DNA from 3 places in the Azospirillum sp. A26 genome. Region 2 is predicted to be linked to each of the others. Evidence: riboswitches for the same ligand, from Rfam matches in the RefSeq annotation. Region 2 holds a riboswitch; each other region holds the start of a gene.
The links. Region 2 has a riboswitch for thiamine pyrophosphate ahead of thiC (phosphomethylpyrimidine synthase ThiC). Riboswitches for the same ligand answer to the same signal wherever they lie in the genome.
Positions count from the first base shown of each region.

Region 1 (6,467 bases), 810 kb from region 2:
AACAATCCGACCCCGTCAACGAATCGTCACAGGTTGGTTCGAAATTCGTCGGAATGAGTCGGTCGGCCGCGGGTCAGGACAGCGCCCCCCTTCAGGACAAGGCCATCCCGGCCACCCGCTTCACAGCGTCCCGCACCGGACCCGGCCGCCGTTCGTCACCCAGCGTGGTGAACCAATGGTCCGGCGGGTTGCGGCCGGCGGCGCGGTTCCAGGTCAGGGCGCGCAGCACCGCCTCCGCCTCCGCCGTCGGCCGCACGGCGGGATCGATGCCGTTCATCACCGCCCAGATCCCGGCCCAGCAACGCCCGACCGACCAGGGGTTATAGCCGCCGCCTCCGACCACCAGCACCCGCGGCGCCAGGGGAAGCAGCGCCGCCACGGCATCCCACAGCGCGCGGTTGGACAGCTCCAGCCGGCTCAACGGATCCTCGGCCAAGGCATCGGCGCCGGTCTGGATCACCATCGCCTGCGGACGGAAGGAACGGGCCAGCGGCAGGACCGCCGCCTCCATCACATGTTCCATCTCGCTGTCGTTGAAGCCCGGCGGCACCGGCAGGTTGCGGGCCATGCCGCCGGCGCGGTCCTCCGCCTTGCCGGTGTAGGGCCACCGCCCATCCTCATGGATGGACAGGGTCAGCACCCGGTCGTCGTCGGCGAAGGCCTCCTCCACCCCGTCGCCATGATGGGCGTCGAGATCGACGTAGAGGACCCGCTCCAGCCCATGGTCCAGCAATTCCAGAATGCCGAGAACCGGTGCGTTGAAATAGCAGAAGCCGCTGGCCCGGTCGCGCCGCGCATGATGCGTCCCGGCGGCCGGCGCATAGACAAGACCGGCCGGCCGGTCGCCGAGAATCCTGGCCGCCTGCAAAGCCGATCCGCTGCTGTGGGCCGGCCGCCGGTACATCTCGGCGAAGACGGGATTTTCCAGCTTGCCCAGATTGTGGCGGGTGGCGGTCGCCTCGTCGACCCGCTGCTCGGCCTCCGCCCGCTTCAGCGCGGCGATGTAGTTGGACGTGTGGAAGCGCGCCAGTTCGCGTTCGCTCGCCACATGGGTGTCGAGATAGACCTCGTCCGGCAGCCAGCCCATGGCGCGGCTGAGGTCGATGGCGGTCGACACGCGTGGAATCGCCAGCGGATGCTTCGGCCCATAGGTCGAGCCGCGGTAGATTTCCCCGCCGATGAACAGCGGTGTGCGGAAGGGCGTGGTCAGGACGGGCACTCCTCGATGCCCGTCAGAAACTAGGCGCCGCGGCGGTGCGGTCAAGCCGCCCGCTTCCGCATGCCGGAACCTGCATCCGGCAATGCTTGCGGTTACGGATCGTCCGCGCCTATAGTCGCCGCCTTCACTGGGGGGAGCCGATGGGCGGCTGAGAGGTCCTGTTGCGGGACGACCCCTGGAACCTGATCCGGTTCATGCCGGCGTAGGGATCAGTGATGCGGGACCGCACCCTCTCCATCTCCGCCAGTCCACCATGCATGCCCGCGTGCCTGCGATGACGCCGCTTTCGGTGACCATCTCGCGCGCGCGGCTGACCTATGGCGGCACGCTGCTTTTCTCCGACCTGACGCTGGAACTGCCGGCCGGTCGGACCACCTGCCTGCTGGGGCCGAGCGGCGTCGGCAAGACCACGCTCCTGCGCATCCTCGCCGGTCTGGCCGAGCCGGAGCCGCCGACCGAGGTGGTCACCGGCGACCGGCAGCCGCTGGCCGGCCGGATCGCCTACATGGCGCAGCAGGATTTGCTGCTGCCCTGGCTGACCGTTCTCGACAATGTCCTGCTCGGCGACCGGCTGCGCCACCGCCGTCCCGACCCGGCACGGGTGGAGCAGGCCCGCGAGCTGCTGGACCGCGTCGGCCTGGCGGGGCGCGAGCGCGACCGTCCCGCCGCGTTGTCAGGCGGGCAGAAGCAGCGCGTGGCGCTGGCCCGCACCCTGATGGAGGACAAGCCGCTGGTCCTGATGGACGAGCCCTTCTCCGCGCTCGATGCCATCACCCGGCTGCGCTTGCAGGAAACGGCGGCGGAGACGCTGGCCGGCCGCACCGTCCTGATGGTCACCCATGACCCGTTGGAGGCGTTGCGCATCGGCGACCGCCTGCATGTGATGACCGGCCGGCCGGCCGTCATGGGGCCGGCGCTGGAGCCCTCCGGCCCGGTGCCGCGCCGTGTCGACGATCCGGACCTGCTGGCGCATCAGGCCGAACTGTTGCGGAGGCTGGCGGAATGAAGGGGCTGCTGCGCGGCGCGATCACCCTGCTGGTGCTGGTCGCCGGCTGGCAGGCGCTGGTCTGGGCCACCGGGCTGCCGCGCTACCTGCTGCCCGGTCCGCTGGCGGTGGCGGACGCCATGCAGCGGCAAGCCCCTCTGCTGTTGACCCATGGCCTGACCACGCTGGCCGAGATTCTGATCGGGCTGGTGGCTGGCGTGGCGCTGGGCGGGGTCAGCGCCTTGCTGCTCGCGCGATTCCGCACGGCGCGGCGCTGGCTGATGCCGCTGCTTCTGGTCAGCCAAGCCATCCCGGTCTTCGCGCTGGCGCCGCTGCTGGTGCTGTGGCTCGGCTATGGCATGGCGTCCAAGATCGCCATGGCGGTGCTGGTCATCTATTTCCCGGTGACGACCGCGCTGTTCGACGGGCTGCGGCGCACCGACCCCGGCTGGCTTGACCTTGCGCGCACCATGGGCGCCTCGCCCGCCGCGATCCTGTGGAGCATCCGCCTGCCGGCCGCCCTGCCCGCCTTCTGGTCCGGCGTGCGGGTGGCCGCCGCCGTGGCGCCCATCGGGGCGGTGATCGGCGAATGGGTGGGGTCGTCCTCCGGCCTTGGCTACCTGATGCTGCACGCCAATGCCCGCATGCAGATCGACCTTCTGTTCGCCGCCGTGCTGGTGCTGGGGCTGTTCGCGGTGACGCTGTATGCCGCCGTCGATGCGCTGGCCCGCCGTGCCCTGCCCTGGCAACCCGATACCCAACCTGCCGAAGACGCCAACCCTTGAAGGGGGAGAGACACCCGATGAAGCATCTTTTCACCGCCGGCCTGATCGCTGCCGGCCTGATGACCTCGCTTCCCGCGCTTGCCCAGGACAAGCTGTCCGTGATGCTGGACTGGTTCGTCAACCCGGACCACGCCCCACTGGTGGTGGCGCAGGAGAAGGGCTTCTTCAAGGATGCCGGGCTTGAGGTCACGCTGACCGCCCCAGCCGACCCCAACGACCCGCCGAAGCTGGTGGCTGCCGGTGGCACCGACATCGCCGTGTCCTACCAGCCGCAGCTGATCCTGCAGGTGGCGGAAGAGCTGCCGCTGGTCCGCATCGGCACGCTGGTGTCCACGCCGCTGAACTCGGTCGTCGTGCTGCGCGACGGGCCGGTCAAGACTCTGAAGGATCTGAAGGGCCGCAAGATCGGCTACTCCATCGCCGGCTTCGAGGACGCGCTGCTGGGCGCCATGCTGGAGAAGCAGGGGCTGAGCCTCAAGGATGTCGAGCTGGTGAACGTCAACTTCTCCCTGTCGCCGTCGCTGCTGTCGGGTCAGGTCGATGCGGTGGTCGGCGCCTTCCGCAATTTCGAACTGAACCAGATGGAGATCGAGAAGCACCCCGGCCGTGCCTTCTATCCCGAGGAAGAGGGCGTTCCGCCCTATGACGAGCTGATTCTGGTCGCCCGCAAGGACAAGGCGAACGATCCGCGCTTCAAGCGCTTCCTGGCGGCGGTGGAGCGGGCGACGCTCTACATCCTGAACCATCCGGAGGAATCGCAGGCCGCCTTCGTCAAGGGCCGGCCGGAGTTGAATGACGAACTGAACCGCCGCGCCTGGGCCGACACGCTGCCACGCTTCTCTCACAGCCCGGCCGCGCTGGATGCCGAGCGATATACCCGTTTCGCCGAGTTCCTGAAGGCCCGCGGTCTGATCAAGGCGGTGGCCCCGGTCGACCAGTATGCGGTGATGGTGAAGTAACCGCCTCCCTTTCCCTTGTGACCGGCGTTGCCATCGACCCCGGCGGAGCGTTACCTAGAGGGAAACCGCTCCGCCGGCTGATGGTGGACCGATCATAATGTTGGGAGACGCGAAGGCATGCCGATCAAGACCATCCTGCTGCACATGGCCAACGACGACGCCCACGCCAGCCGTCTGGCGGTGGCGGCGGCCCTAGCCAAGCGTTTCTCCGCCCATATCCAGGCGCTCTACATCGCCACCCCGGTGTCGATGCCGGCGGGCGCGACCGGCCGCGCCGCATCCTATGGCTTCATGGCGGAGGCGACCGCCATCGCCCACGAGAATGCCGAGCGGATCGAGCAGGAGGTCCGCAAGTCGCTTGACGGGCTGCCCTACGACTGGACGGTCGAAGAGGGTGACCATGTCGATCTGCTGGCCGAGCGCGCCGCCTATGCCGACCTGATCGTCGTTGCGCAATCCGCGGCCGTGCGGGCGGGCGAGCGGGTGTCGCTGCACCACATCCCCGACCGTTTGCCGCTGGAGACCGCAACGCCGGTCCTGATCCTGCCGCCGAGGCAGCCGGCTGCGGCCCCCATCGGCCGCCATGTGCTGATCGCCTGGAAGAACACACGCGAATCCACGCGTGCGGTCCGCGCCGCCATGCCCTTCCTGGAGGCGGCGGAGTCCGTCACCGTGCTGACCGTGGAACCACTCGGGCAACAGAGCAGGGAGGCCGCCACCCTGGTCGACTGGCTGCACCGCCACGGCATCGCCGCCCGTCCACAGTCGGTCATCGCGTCCGGTGGCGAGGTCGGCGACATGATCCTGTCCTGCTGCACCGACCAGGGCGCCGACCTGCTGGTGATGGGCGCCTACGGCCACTCCCGCCTGCGTGAACTGGTGCTGGGCGGGGCGACCCGCACGGTGCTGGACGGGCTGGCCCTGCCGGCGCTGCTGGCGCATTGAAGGGGCGCGGGAGGGCTGTCGGCCTCCTGCACCCGACACGCACTCAGCCGAACAGCTGTCCATGCAGCGCCTGCCAGCTTTCGCGGTCGGGCGCCAGCAGGATGCTGCCGTTCAGCAGCCCCGGCCGGTAGGGCGTCCCGTCGATCAGCGCCGAATAGCCGCCGGCCTCGGCATGCAGCAGGACGCCGGCCGCATGGTCCCACGGCATCAGCCGGTGATAGAGCGAGTAATGCGCCCGCCCGTCCAGCAGGCGCAGATACTCCTGGGCGGCGCTCGACAGGCACACGCGGTCCGCCAGCCCGACGCTGCGCTCTTCCAACTGGCGCCCCATCTCAGCACTGCAGAAGCGCGTGGACAGTGCTCCGACCATCTGCGGCAACGGAACGGCCGGTGCGACATGGACACGGCGACCGTCGAGCCAGGCCCCCTGCCCCTTCACCGCCGTCGCCATCCGGCCATCGACCGGATCGTGGATCCAGCCGGCGACCGTCTCCCCTTTGCAGGCAAGCGCGACGATCACCGCGAACATCGGCCGTCCCTGGGCGAAATTGATCGTGCCGTCCACCGGGTCGATGATCCAGACCGGATCGTCGCCATGGATGCGGTCGAGCACGCGCTCGTCCTCGGAGGCGGCCTCCTCCCCGACGACGCGGCTGCCTGGCAGCAGCGCCGACAGAGCCGGGGTCAAGGCCCGCTCCGCCGCCTCGTCGGCCAGCGTGACGAGATCGGTCGGGCCGGTCTTCTGCCGGATGCCGGCGGCGTCGAGCTTCTGGAAATAGGGCATGATCTCCATCCGGGCGACGGAGCGGATCAGATCGGCGACGCGGTCGATGTCGGGGAGTGGGAAGCCCGTCATGGTCGGTTGGCCCCTTGAAGTTTGAGTTCGGAGAGGATCAGCGCTTCGCCGCCGGCTTGCTGCCAGGTACGCTGTCCAGCTTCAAAACGGGATCGCCGCCCTTCGGGTCGGTCAGCAGCACCTTGCCGTCCAGCCCACTGTCCTTCAGCGCCTCCGACAGCGCATCGAAGGTGGCGCGGTCGGCCGCGGCGGCGGCGGCTTCCTTGGCTGCATCAGGCTGCGGAGGCGGTACGGGACCGCCCTGCGCCGGTTGGCGTGGCGCCTTGGGGTCGGGTGGCGGCGGAGGCGGAGGCGCCGCAGCGGTATCCTTCTCAGATTCGGGCGGCGGCGGCGGGGGTTGCCACAGGCGAAAGCAGTCGGTGAAGGTCTGCTGCTTGCAGTCCTTCAGCAGACCGGCTGCATCGGGAGCGACGACCTGCGGCTCATCGGGCGCCACCGACAGCGGCTTCGGCGGCGGAGGAAGCGGGTCCTCGGGTGGGGTCTCCGGTTCTTCCACATAGCCGGGCGGCAGCGGGGTTCCCGGTCGCAGCGGCTCCGCCGCCGCCAGTGGCTGGACGAATGCCAGCAACAGCGGCAGCGCCGGCATCAGACGGCCGGCACCGGTCAGGATGGTTCGGGAAGGGAAACGGAGCAATTCGGGACCGCGGCGATGGCGAACGGCTCATTATGACCTGCCATCGCAGGCGCCGTCATCCCTCAAGCATGTGTCAAATCACCG
Region 1 is NZ_CP170472.1:868,137-874,603, reverse strand. It holds gene ABNQ39_RS04680 (acetoin utilization protein AcuC) at 92-1,219, opposite strand; TPP riboswitch at 1,340-1,446, shown strand; gene ABNQ39_RS04675 (ABC transporter ATP-binding protein) at 1,494-2,225, shown strand; gene ABNQ39_RS04670 (ABC transporter permease) at 2,222-2,989, shown strand; gene ABNQ39_RS04665 (ABC transporter substrate-binding protein) at 3,007-3,948, shown strand; gene ABNQ39_RS04660 (universal stress protein) at 4,066-4,893, shown strand; gene ABNQ39_RS04655 (inositol monophosphatase family protein) at 4,937-5,749, opposite strand; gene ABNQ39_RS04650 (hypothetical protein) at 5,787-6,335, opposite strand.
Region 1: linked by a shared signal. The riboswitch ahead of ABNQ39_RS04675 (ABC transporter ATP-binding protein) and the one ahead of thiC (phosphomethylpyrimidine synthase ThiC) in region 2 are both predicted to bind thiamine pyrophosphate.

Region 2 (6,467 bases):
GCGAAGGTTGGCCTCTTGGGCTTCGCCTATGTCGGGGCGACGGTCCTGCTCGTGCGCCCGCTGCTCGACCGCTTGCTGGAGCAGGTGGCGCCGGACGGGCGGATGGGCGACACCGCGGTGGTGGTGACCTGTGCGGCGCTGCTGGCCTCGGCCGCGGTGACCGAGTTGATCGGGCTGCATTACATCCTGGGCGCCTTCATCGCCGGCAGCGCGATGCCGCGCCGCTATGCGGCGGCGATCCTCGACCGGCTGGAGCATTTCGCCACGCTGATCCTGCTGCCCTTCTTCTTCACCCTGACCGGGCTGAAGGTGAACCTGACGCTGGACGATCCGGCGCAATGGACCGTCTTCGCGCTTGCCAGCCTCGCCACCATCGCCGGCAAGATGGCCGGCACCACACTGCCCGCCCGCTGGGCCGGGGAGTCCTGGCCTGATGCCCTCCGGCTCGGCACGCTGATGCCGTGCAAGGGGCTGATGGAGGTCATCGTCCTGACCCTTCTGCTGGAGGCGGGCGTGCTGTCCGGCGCCTGTTTCTCGGCGATGGTGCTGATGGCGGTGGCGGTCACGGCGCTGACGCAGCCGATGACCCGGCTGGCCGGATTGTGGCGTCCGGCCGGCGGCACGGTGGCCGCAGCCGCGGGAGGCCGTCACGGGGGTGTGTGACCGTTAAATTGCCCCCTAGGCAACCGGCCGGCCTTTCCGTTAAAGAAGCCCGACACTCCACCCCGACAAAGGGCATCCTCCCGTGCAGACTCCCACCCGTGACGAGTGGCTCGCCAAGGCCCGTACCCTGTCCGAAGCGCTGCCCTACATGCGCCGTTATGCCGGGAGCACCTTCGTCATCAAGTACGGCGGCCACGCCATGGGCGATGCCAGCCTGGCGGAGCTGTTCGCGCGCGACATCGTCCTGCTGAAGCAGGTCGGCATCAACCCGGTGGTCGTCCACGGTGGCGGCCCGCAGATCGGCCAGATGCTGGAACGGCTGAAGATCAAGTCCAGCTTCATCGACGGCCTGCGCGTCACCGACAAGGAGACGGTCGAGGTGGTCGAGATGGTGCTGGCCGGCTCCATCAACAAGCAGATCGTCGCCGCCATCAACAGCGCCGGCGGCCGGGCCGTCGGCCTGTCGGGCAAGGACAGCAACCTGATCACCGCCCGCCGTCTGGAGCGCGTGCAGCGCGATCCCGACAGCAACATCGAACGGGTGCTGGACCTCGGCTTCGTCGGCGAGCCCTACAAGGTGAACCCGCAGATTCTGCACGCGCTCGCCCAGTCGGACATCATCCCGGTGATCGCGCCGGTCGGCTTCGACGTGAACGGCGACACCTACAACATCAACGCCGACACGGCGGCCGGCGCGGTCGCGGCGGCGGTGAAGGCGGCGCGCTTCTTCCTGCTGACCGACGTCGCCGGTGTGCTCGACAAGGAAAAGAAGCTGATCGAGAAGATGTCGCTGGAGGATGCCCACAAGGCCATCGCCGACGGCACCGCCTCGGGCGGCATGATCCCGAAGATCGAGACCTGCATCGGCGCGGTGGAGCAGGGCGTCGATGCCGCTGTTATCCTGGATGGCCGTGTGCCGCATGCGCTGCTGCTGGAGATCTTCACCGAAGGCGGCGCCGGCACCCTGATCGGCAAGGCCTGACGCCACGGAAGGGGACCGCCAAAGGGGGGACCGATGAGCGATCTGCGCAAGGAATTGCTCCGCCAGATGAAGGCCATCCGGGAGAGGATGGACCCGAAGCTGATGGAGCGTGCCAGACTGGCCGCTCTGGGCAAGGTCCCCTATGACAGCGACGCGGCGAAGGAGGCGGTCGGCCATTTCCTCGACGCCAAGCGGGACGGCGGTGCCTTCCGCCGCAAGCTGGAACAGGCGCTGAAGGACGAGGGCGCGTCGCTCGACCTCGATGGGGAGAAGGCGCCGCCCCCGGCGAAGCCGCGGCGCGGTGGCCGGGTGACCTAGGTTGGGCGCCTGAACCGCGCCCATGCAAGGAGCACAGCCTTGCTGCATGTTTTCGTCAATGACGGCGGTCTGCTGCGCTGGGACAGGGAGGCCGCGGACGAGTCGGTCCCGTTCCCTGAGTCCGCCGTATGGCTGGACCTGATCAACCCGACGCCCGACGAACTGGCGCGGGCGGAGGCGCTGATCGGCAGCGGCCTGCCCACCCGTGAGCAGATGGCGGAGATCGAGGAGTCGAGCCGTCTGCGCGTGGCCGGCGGTGCGCTGACCATGACCGTCACCGCGCTGGTCTGGGCCGACACCGACGAGCCGCGCATCGCCACCGTCAGCTTCGTGTTGGCCGGCCGGCGGCTGGTGACCATCCACGACATCGATCCGCAGGCCCTGCTGGCCTTCCGCCGCCGTGCCACCCATGGGCAGGTCTCCGCGTCTCGCGGCGAGCTGGTGCTGGCGGCGCTGGTGGACGGGATGATCGACCGCACGTCGGTCGTGCTGCGGCGGACCGGGGTGGAGATGGATGCGCTGAACCGCCGCTATTTCCGCGGGCGCAAGCTGCGCTCCCGCGGCGAGACGCTGGACGACGCCCAGACGCTGAAGCGCATCGGCCATGCCGGTCACCTAATCGGCAAGGCGCGGATCAGTCTGGCCAGCCTCACCCGGATGACCGACTTCCTGGCGCGCGGCGACGGATGGAACGCCGGCAAGGCGACGCGGCGCTGGGCCAAGACCACGCTGCAGGATCTGCGCGGGCTGGACCAGTATGCCCGCTTCCTGTCCGGCAAGGTCGCCCTGGCGCTCGACACCGCGCTGGGGCAGATCAATGTCGAGCAGAATGAGATCGTCAAGATCGTGTCGGTTCTGACCGTCCTGCTCTATCCGCCGACCCTGGTCGCCAGCATCGGCGGCATGAACTTCACCGACATGCCCGGCAGCCAATCGCCCTTCGGCTATGCCAGCGCCTTGGGGCTGATGCTGCTGTCGGCCTTGCTGCCGATGGTCTATGTGCGGTCGAAACGCTGGATGTAGCGAATTTCCACAATATGGCAGGCGGATCGTCCGCAGCGCTTTCCTTTTGACACGACCGTCCGTCGGCGGCAGGATGGGCCGCATTCCAGGGGGGTCCCGACAGGGGGCTGAGATACCAACAGCCGGACGGCGCACTGCGCAAGCCGGCAGCGTGGTGACCCTTCGAACCTGATCCGGGTCATACCGGCGAAGGGAGGGACCTCGTGACGGGCCGATTCTCGCCCCGTCCGGCCGTATCGGCCCCGCCATGCCGGGGAAGCCATTCCGAAACGGCCCGCACGAAGATACCGCACCTCCGTCCGCAGTCCCGGGTTTGTCCGCCCAACTCCGACGGAGAAACCCAATGCCTAAGGACTTCAACGAGAACGCCATCCGCATTTCGACCGGCCCGCTGCCGTCGTCGCGGAAAATCCATGTGCCCGGCACGCGCTTTCCCGACCTGCGCGTCGCCCTGCGCGAGATCGCGCTGTCGGGCGGCGAGCCGCCGCTGACCGTCTATGATGCCTCCGGCCCCTACACCGATGAGTCGGTCGCCATCGATGTGCGGGCCGGCCTGTCCAAGCACCGCCGCGACTGGATCCTGGAGCGCGGCGATGTCGAGGCCGCCGACAACGGCGTGCTGCGCTCCAAGGGCGGCGGCGCGGTGACCCAGATGGCCTACGCCCGCGCCGGCATCGTCACCGCGGAGATGGAGTACATCGCCGTCCGTGAGAATCTCGGCCGCGCTGCAGCACTTGAGGCTACCCGCGACGGCGAGGATTTCGGCGCCGAGATCCCCGACTTCATCACCCCGGAATTCGTCCGCGACGAGGTGGCGCGCGGGCGGGCGATCATCCCGTCCAACGTCAACCACCCCGAGTCGGAGCCGATGATCATCGGCCGGAACTTCCTGACCAAGATCAACGCCAACATCGGCAACTCCGCCGTGACCTCCTCCATCGAGGAGGAGGTGGAGAAGATGGTCTGGTCGATCCGCTGGGGCGCCGACACCGTGATGGACCTGTCCACCGGCGCCGACATCCATCAGACGCGCGAATGGATCCTGCGCAACTCTCCGGTTCCCATCGGCACCGTGCCGATCTATCAGGCTTTGGAGAAGGTGAATGGCAAGGCCGAGGATCTGACCTGGGAGCTGTTCCGCGACACGCTGATCGAACAGGCGGAACAGGGTGTCGATTACTTCACCATCCATGCCGGCCTGCGGCTGGCCCACATTCCGCTGACGGCCAAGCGGGTGACCGGCATCGTCTCGCGCGGCGGCTCGATCATCGCCAAATGGTGCTTGGCGCATCACCGCGAGAATTTCCTCTACGACCATTTCGCCGACATCGTCGAGATCTGCCGGACCTATGACGTGGCGCTGTCGATGGGCGACGGGCTGCGGCCGGGCAGCCAGGCCGACGCCAACGACGCCGCCCAGTTCGCCGAGCTGGAGACGCTGGGCGAGCTGACGAAGATCGCCTGGGCGCGCGACGTGCAGGTGATGATCGAAGGGCCGGGCCATGTGCCGATGCACAAGATCAAGCACAATGTCGAGAAGCAGCTGGCGCTGTGCGGCGAGGCGCCCTTCTACACGCTGGGGCCGTTGGTGACCGACATCGCGCCGGGGTACGACCACATCACCAGCGCCATCGGCGCGGCGATGATCGGCTGGTTCGGCACGGCGATGCTCTGCTACGTCACGCCGAAGGAGCATCTGGGCCTGCCCGACCGCGACGACGTGAAGGCCGGCGTCATCGCCTACAAGATCGCCGCCCACGCCGCCGACCTCGCCAAGGGGCATCCGGCGGCGCGGTTGCGCGACGACGCCATGTCGCGCGCCCGCTTCTCCTTCCGCTGGCGCGACCAGTTCGCCCTGTCGCTCGATCCCGACACGGCGATGGCCTATCACGACGAGACCCTGCCGGCGGAAGGCGCCAAGACCGCGCATTTCTGTTCGATGTGCGGGCCGAAATTCTGCTCGATGAAGATCACGCAGGAAATCCGCGACGCCGCGGAGTCCGGCATGGCCGAGATGTCGGAGAAGTTCCGCCAGTCGGGCGGGGAAATCTACCAGCCGGCGGCGGAGTAAGGTCTGGCGGAGTGAGGCCTGACAGGGGGCGGGTTGCCGCCCCCTCCGTCAGTCCGCGTAGCGGATCTCCAGCACCTCGACCTGTTCCAGTCCGGCCGGGGTGCGGACATCCACCAGATCGCCCTGCCGCGCCTTCAGCAGGGCGCGGGCCATGGGGGAAATCCAGCTGACATGGCCGCGGTCGGGGTCGACCTCGTCGGCGCCGACGATGGTGATCGTGTTCTCCGCCCCATCCTCGCGGGCATAGGTGACGGTGGCGCCGAAGAAGACCTGTTCGCGGTTCTTCTGGTCCTGCGGATTGACCACCACCGCCGATTCCAGCCGCTTGTTCAGGAAGCGGATGCGGCGGTCGATCTCGCGCAGCCGCTTCTTGCCGTAGAGATAGTCGCCATTCTCCGAGCGGTCGCCGTTGCCGGCGGCCCAGGACACCACCTCCACCACCTTCGGCCGCTCCACCCGCAGCAGGCGGCGCAGCTCCTCCTGCAGGCGCTGGAAGCCGGGCGGGGTCATGTAGTTCTTGAAGCCCTGCGGCAACGGTGCCGGATCGTCGAGGTCGTCGTCGTCCTGCGTGTCGTTCTCGCGGGTGAAGGCCTTGCTCATGGTCCGACCTGTCCTGTGGCAGGGGTGATAACGTCCGGGAAAAGGAAAAGGCGCCTTGCGGCGCCTTTTCCTTTTCCAGAGGTCCCGGTTGGGCCGTTGGGCTTACCGCTTCCACCAGCCGCGGCGCGGCTTTGCATCGGCGTCGGCGTCGTTGTCAGCCGCAGCCGGCTCGGGAGCCGGGGCCGGCGTGGCGGCCGCGGGCTTGGCGGCGGCTTCGGCCGGGGCCTCGGCAGCAGCCTTGCGCTTACGCGGCGACGCCTTCTTGGCCGGCGTGGCTTCGGCAACGGTCTCCGCCGGCGCCTCGACCGCAGCGGCGGCCTTGCGCTTGCGGCCCTTGGCCGGAGCTTCGGCAGCGACCGCCGGAGTGGGCTCGGGCGCGGCTTCGACCGGAGCCTCGGCGGCGGCCTTGCGCTTGCGCGACGCCTTCTTCGGCGCGGTCTCGGCAACGGCTTCAACCGGCGCCTCGACCGCGGCAGCGGCCTTGCGCTTGCGGCCCTTGGCCGGAGCTTCGGCGACGACCGCCGGAGTGGGCTCGGGGGCAGCTTCGACCGGAGCCTCGGCAGCGGCCTTGCGCTTGCGCGAGGCCTTCCTGGCGGGCGCCTTGGCGGCGGTCTCGGCCTGAGCCGGGGCCGGCGCGGTCACCGGAACCGGAGCTTCCTCGACCGCCGGAGCGGCTTCGCCGGCCAGGATCCAGTCGAGATCGCTCGCCTCGGCCGGAGCCTGTGCTGCCTGGACCGGAGTATCCTGACCCGGAGCGGCGGCGGGCTGCTGGTCGGCGGCATCCTCACCGCCCTCCAGGCCTTCCGCACC
Region 2 is NZ_CP170472.1:62,699-69,165, forward strand. It holds gene ABNQ39_RS00775 (cation:proton antiporter domain-containing protein) at 1-663, shown strand, start outside; gene argB (acetylglutamate kinase) at 746-1,645, shown strand; gene ABNQ39_RS00785 (hypothetical protein) at 1,679-1,963, shown strand; gene ABNQ39_RS00790 (magnesium transporter CorA family protein) at 2,003-2,986, shown strand; TPP riboswitch at 3,064-3,198, shown strand; gene thiC (phosphomethylpyrimidine synthase ThiC) at 3,330-5,057, shown strand; gene greB (transcription elongation factor GreB) at 5,106-5,657, opposite strand; gene ABNQ39_RS00805 (Rne/Rng family ribonuclease) at 5,760-6,467, opposite strand, start outside.

Region 3 (6,467 bases), on a different replicon from region 2:
AGAAGGTCTCGCGCAGCCTCTCGTCCGACAGCGCCGCCACCGGCCCGTCGCCGACGACCCGCCCCAGCCGCAGCAGCACGGCGCGCGGTGCGACCGCCAGGGCGCGGGCGGCGCTCTGCTCGGCCAGCAGCACGGCCGTGCCGGTGCCGGCGATGCGGCGGACGGCGGCGAACAGCTCGTCGGCCAGCTTGGGCGACAGGCCGAGCGACGGCTCGTCCAGCAGAAGCAAGCGCGGCCGGCCCATCAGCGCCCGCCCCAGGCTCAGCATCTGCTGCTGGCCGCCGGACAGGCGCCAAGCGCTCTCGCGGCTCTTCAGGGCAAGGTCGGGGAACAGGGCGAAGACGCGCTCGACATCCTTTGCGCGGTCGCGGGCGGCGGGCAGGCCGGCGACCTCCAGATTGTCGCGCACGCTCATGCCCGCGAAGACCCGCCGCCCTTCCGGCACATAGCCGATGCCGCGCCGCACCCTCAACTCGGTGGCGAGGCCGCCGATGTCCGCCCCGTCGAAGCGAAGCTCCCCCTGCGCCGGCACAAGGCCGAGCAGAGCCTTCAGCAGCGTCGACTTACCCGCCCCGTTGGCGCCGAGCAGCGCCACCGTCTCCCCCGCCGCAAGGCTCAGCGACACATCGTCGAGCGCGCTCGCCCCGCCATAGCCGGCGGTCAGGCCGCGGATGGACAGCAGCGCGCTCATGCCGGCACCGCCCGGCCCAGATAGGCTGCGGCCACCGCCGGATCCCGGCGCACGCCGCCGGCCGGCCCGTCATAGATGACCCGGCCGCGGTCGAGGCACAGCACCCGGCCGGCGAGCGGCAACAGGAAGCCCATGTCATGCTCCACCAGCAGGATCGCCACGCCCTCCTCCACCAGTTCGCGCAGCAGGGCCGCCAGCTCCGCCTTTTCGCCGTCGGTCAGGCCGGCGGCAGGCTCGTCCAGCAGCAGCACCGCCGGCCGGCGGACCAGCGACCGAGCCAGTTCCACCCGCCGCCGCAGCGCCGCCGGCAGCGCGTCGCAGCCCTGGCCGGCGAGGTCGCCGACGCCCAGCCGGTCGAGCGCCCAGCGGGCATGCGCCTCCGCCGTCCGGGCGTCGGGATCGACGGCAAGGCGCGCGGCGGCGACCGCCTCCAGCACGCCGGCCCCAATCGGCAAGACCGCCGCCTGGAAGCTGCGGGCCAGTCCGGCGCGGGCCAGCCGGTCGGCACGCAGCCCGGTGACCTCGCGTCCACCCAGCCGCACCCGCCCGGCATCCGGCCGCTCCAGCCCCGACAGCAGGTTGATCACCGTGGATTTGCCGGAGCCGTTCGGGCCGATCAACCCGGTGATGGTTCCCGACCGCAGTTCCAGCGACACGCCGTCCACCGCCCGCACACCGCCGAAGGACTTGCGCAGATCGTCGACCGCCAGCCCGTCCGGGGAATTTGGCGGACGCGGCGGCTCCTTCGCCTCGACCGACGCCCGCGGACTGCGGCCGAACAGGCGGGCCGCGATGCGGTCGAGCAGGCCGGTGAGCCCGTCGGGCGCCAGCACCACGGTCGCCAGCAGGGCGACGCCATAGACGACCAGATAGCCGCGCTCCAGGAAGCGGAACCACTCCGGCAGATGCAGCAGAAGCACGGCGCCCAGCACCGCCCCGGCCATCCGCCCCCGCCCGCCGACGATGGCGATGGTGAGGATGGAGACCATGACCGGGAATTCCAGCACCTCCGGCGAGACGACGCGCTGGGTGTGGACGGCCAGCGCCCCGGCGGCCCCGGCGAAGAGCGCACTGATGCCGAAGGCGATCAGCCGCAGCCGCCCGACGTCGAGCCCCAGCGTTGCCGCCGCCAGCGGATCGTCGCGCAGCATCGCCAGCGAGCCTCCGAGCCGTCCCCGCGCCAGCCGCCAGCCGATCAGCCCGCCGAGAGCGACCAGCCCCCAGACCAGCCCGGCCATCGGCAGCCCGCGCGGCACCGCCCAGCCGAACAGCACCGCCGCCAGCACTCCGGCCAGCCCGTTGGAGCCGCCGGTCAGCTCCGGCAGGTTGACCGCCAGCAGATGGAGAACCTGGGCGATGCCGAGAGTCGCCAGGGCGAAGTAATGCGACTCCAGCCGCAGCACCGCCAGACCGACCGGCAGGGCCAGCAGCAGCGGCACCAGCATCGACAGCGGGAAGGTCGCTTCGAAACCGAGCCCGTAGCGGCTGCCGAGGATACCCGTCACATAGGCGCCGACGCCGAAGAAGGCGCCCTGCGCCAGCGACAGCGCACCGCCGAGCCCGAAGACGATCTGGAAACCGAAAGTCGCCAGCGCATAGACCCCGGCAACGGTCAGGACGCGCAGGCCGTAGGGGGACGCGAAGGCCAGCGCATAGACCAGCAGGGCAAGCGCGCCGGCGATCAGCGCGACAGTTTCCGCCGGAGAGTGCCGTTCACCCACGGCGCCGCACCGCTTCGCCGAACAGCCCTTGCGGACGCAGAACCAGAATCGCCAGCAAGGTCAAATACAACGCGCCCAGCGCCACCGGATATGAGAGCACCGACGACACCCCCACCTCGAACAGCGCGATCAGCAGGGCGCCCACCACCGCACCCGGCACGGAGCCCCAGCCCCCCACCGTCACCGCGATGTAGGCCTTCAGAATCAGGTCGCCGCCCGAGGTCGGCGTGACGAAATAGCGGTTGGCCAGCAGCAGCCCGGCCGCCCCGGCACAGGCCGCCCCGATGGCGAAGGTCACCAGGATCATCGCGGTGACCGGCACGCCGCAGGCGCGCGCCATCTCTGGATCCTGCGCCGTGGCGCGCAGCCGGCGGCCGAGCTGCGTGCGGGCGAACACCCATTGCTGCGCGCCGATCAGCAGCCCCGCCACCGCGACGATGGCGAGCGATTGCTCGGGCACCGCCAGCCCGGCGATGTGCAGCGTGTCGTCGCCGAACAGCGGCGGTGCGGCGCGCGGCTCCGGCCCGAACAGGATGGCGGCCCCGTTCTGCAGGATGATGCCGACCGCGATGGTGCTGATGAAGACCGAGACCGGCGGCCGGCGGCGCAGCGGCAGATAGGCCGCCAGTGCCAGCAGCAGCCCCAGCGCCGCCATCAGCGCCAGAACCACCGGCAGCAGGACGATGCCCGGCAGCGGGATCAGCGGCGCCAGCGCAACCGCCAGCAGCCCGCCGGCCATCACGAGATCGCCCTGGGCGAAATTCACCGCCGAGGTGGCGTTCAGCACCAGCACGAAGCCCAGCGCCACCAGGGCATAGGCCGCCCCCAGCGCCACCCCGTTGACCAGCAGTTGAAGCGCCGCCATCCGCTCACTTCGCCGCAAGCGTCGGGTCGTCGTACCGCTTCACCAGCACCGGCACGCGGCTGGCCCCGTCATAGCAGACGATGACGGCGGAATGGGCCATGTTGCCCTTGCCGTCGGACTTGTAGGTCATGGCGAGGCCCCGGAACGTCTCGGCGGACAGCGCCTTGCGGATGGCGTCCGGCGACCGGGCGCCGGCCTTCACCGCCTCCAGCACCATGGTCATGCCGTCATACTGGCCGAGCGCGAAGGCGTCCGGCTCCTTGCCGAAGGCGGCGCGGTAGGCGTCGGTGAAGGCCTTGACCTCCGGCGTGCCGCCCGAGATCGGCGATGCCGCGGTCTCGGCACAGACGCCATTCAGCTCCGCCGGTTCCAGCAGGGCGGCGGTGCTCGGCTGATGCATGGCGGAGCCGGCGACGATGGGCAGGGTCACGCCGCTGGACGCCGCCTGCCGCAACAGCAGCGCGGTCGGGCCGGAATGCAGGTGCAGGACCAGCACGTCCGGCTTGGCGGCGAGCGCCTTGGTCAGCACCGGCAGCAGATCCTTGGCCGCCGGGTCCACCCCCTCCTCGAAGACGGGCGTGACGCCCAGCGCCTTGAAGGCGGCGTCGAGATGGGCCTTGCCGCTCTGGCCGTAGGCGGTGGTCTGGTAGATGACGGCCGGTTGCCGCTTGCCCAGCTCCTCCACCACATAGCGGGCATGGGCGGCCTTGGTCACGGCGTCGCCGGGGAAGAAGCGGAAGACCCAGGGATTGCCCTGCTCGGTGATCGAGGCGGTGCCCGACACGGTGACCAGCGGCAGCTTCAGCTCGCCCGCCAACGGCAGCATCGCCAGCATCTGGGTGCCGAGCATGCTGGCGGCGACCGCGCCCACCGTGCCGCGGCCGGCCGCGCGCTCCAGCGCCGTCACCGCCGCCTCGGGCGAGGTGCCGGTGTCGACGACCTCCGAGGCGATGGCGACGCCGGCCGGTGTCTGCTTCAGCGCCAGGACGGCGCCGTTGCGCTGGCTGGTGCCCTCCAGCGACAGGAAGCCGGTCAGCGGCACCAGCACCGGGAAGGACAGCGTGTCGTCGGCACGGGCGGCGGACGACAGACAGACGGACGACAGGCAGGAGGATGCGGCCAGCAGGCCGATCAGAAGGGAAAGCGTGCGCCGCATGACCGAAAACTCCTCGACACGCGCCGGCGGTTGGGGCGACGCGGAGGGGACGGGGCGCTTTGCAGCAGCTTTCAGCGGGTCCGTCGGGTTCCGGTCGGCTCCCTTCGCCGGCATGACCCGGATCAGGTTCGATGGGTGTTGTCTCAGCCCCCACGGTTGCCGAACCGGCATCCGCATGAGGCACCCCAGCCGTGAACAGGCGGCGAGAGTGTCGCCGCCGGCCCCGTCCTGTCAAGAACCCAACCGGCGGCGCGCCACCATGGTTTCACGATGCAGGATGTAGAGCCCGCTGCCGATGATCACCATGGCGCCGGCCAGGACCGGCACCGTCGGCAGGTCGCCGAACACCAGCCAGCCGAACAGGCTGGCCCAGACCATGCCGGTATATTCGAACGGCGCCACCACCGCCGGCGGCGCGCGGCGGAAGGCCTGGGTCAGCAGGACCTGTGCCCCAGCGCCGATGGCCCCGACCAGCGCCATCAGCCCCAGCGCGAAAGCGGTGGGCGCCGTCCAGACCGGCACGGCCAGCGCCCCGCTGACCAATGTCGTCGTCAGCAGCAGGTAGAGCACGATGGACGCGCTGGTTTCCGTCCGCGACAGGCCGCGCACGGCCAGTGCGGCCAGCGCATAGAACAGGGCGGCGCACAGCCCGACCAGCACCGGCACCAGCGGCGCCCCGGCCGACGGCTGCGCCATCACCACCACGCCGCTGAACCCGACCACCACGGCGGCCCAGCGGCGCCAGCCCACCGGCTCGCCCAACAACGGCGCCGACAGCGCGGTGATGAACAGCGGACCGGCGAAGCTCAGCACATAGACGTCGGCCAAAGGCAGTTCGCGGAAGGCATAGAAGAAGCATCCCATCGAGATCAGCCCGGCGAAGGCGCGCCACACATGCCCCAGGGGCCGCCGCGTCCGCATCGCCGCGATCCCGCCGCCGCATGTCAGGGTGTAGCCGCCCACCAGCAGAAAGGCGACCAGCGAGCGCACGAACATCAGCTGCGGCACCGGGTAATCGGCGGTCAGGAACTTGATGAGCGTGTCCATCGCCGCGAACAGCAGGATGGCGCCCAGGAAGCAGCCGACGGCATAGGGAACCGAATCGGCCTCGGCAGGCAGCAGGTCGGCGGTTTCGGCGTCGGTCATGGACTCGGTTCGGAACGGCAATGGCGGGAGCTGCCCACATTATGGGCAAATGCGCCCGCGTCCCAATGCCGCAACCGCAGGTCTGGTAGGCGCAGCCATACTTAAAGGTTGGCTCGGGCGCCCCCCTTCGCCTCACCGCGTCAGAACCATCACCAGCCGTTCGACCGGCGCATCGTTCACCAGATGCGAGTCGACGATCTCGTCGATGTCCTCCGGGGTTTCCGGCCGGTACCAGATGCCGTCCGGATACACCACCATCAGCGGCCCGGCGGAACAGAAGCCGAGGCAACCGGTCATCGCCATGCCGACATCGGTCAGGCCCTTGCCCTGGATTTTCTGATCGAGCCGCTGCCACAGCGGATGCGCGCCCTTGGCGGCGCAGCTGCCGCGCGGATGGCCGGGCGGACGCTGCTGGGCGCAGCAGAAGACGTGGTGACGGAAGGTCTGCGGGATGTCGAGCGGCATCGGCGATGCTCCATAGCCATAAAATTTCTATGGGTAAGAAGCATGCCAGAATGCTGCGTTGCGGCAAGACTTTTTGTAATCCTTCCAACTCCAGGCGGCGCTTGGATTCCCGGCACCATGAAATGCTTGGTCGGCAGAGCATTGGCGGTTAAGAATCCCCGGCAAGGGGCAATCCAGGAGACGCCGGTGCTGCTGAGCGGATCGGGGAAGGGCCAGCCGGGCGCGGTGCCGGGCTGGGTCGGGTATGCGCTGCTGCCGGTTCTCAACCTCGTCGCGGCCTTCGTGCTGTCGGGGCTGGTGATCCTGGTGATCGGCGAGAACCCGGTGGACGTGCTGTCGCTGCTGCTGTCGGAGGCCCTGGGATATCCCGAGGCCATCGGCTACACCCTCTATTACACCACCGACTACATCTTCACCGGGCTG
Region 3 is NZ_CP170473.1:2,059,996-2,066,462, reverse strand. It holds gene ABNQ39_RS23390 (ABC transporter ATP-binding protein) at 1-691, opposite strand, end outside; gene ABNQ39_RS23385 (branched-chain amino acid ABC transporter ATP-binding protein/permease) at 688-2,412, opposite strand; gene ABNQ39_RS23380 (branched-chain amino acid ABC transporter permease) at 2,405-3,277, opposite strand; gene ABNQ39_RS23375 (ABC transporter substrate-binding protein) at 3,282-4,433, opposite strand; TPP riboswitch at 4,516-4,631, opposite strand; gene ABNQ39_RS23370 (DMT family transporter) at 4,665-5,579, opposite strand; gene ABNQ39_RS23365 ((2Fe-2S) ferredoxin domain-containing protein) at 5,712-6,044, opposite strand; gene ABNQ39_RS23360 (ABC transporter permease) at 6,231-6,467, shown strand, end outside.
Region 3: linked by a shared signal. The riboswitch ahead of ABNQ39_RS23375 (ABC transporter substrate-binding protein) and the one ahead of thiC (phosphomethylpyrimidine synthase ThiC) in region 2 are both predicted to bind thiamine pyrophosphate.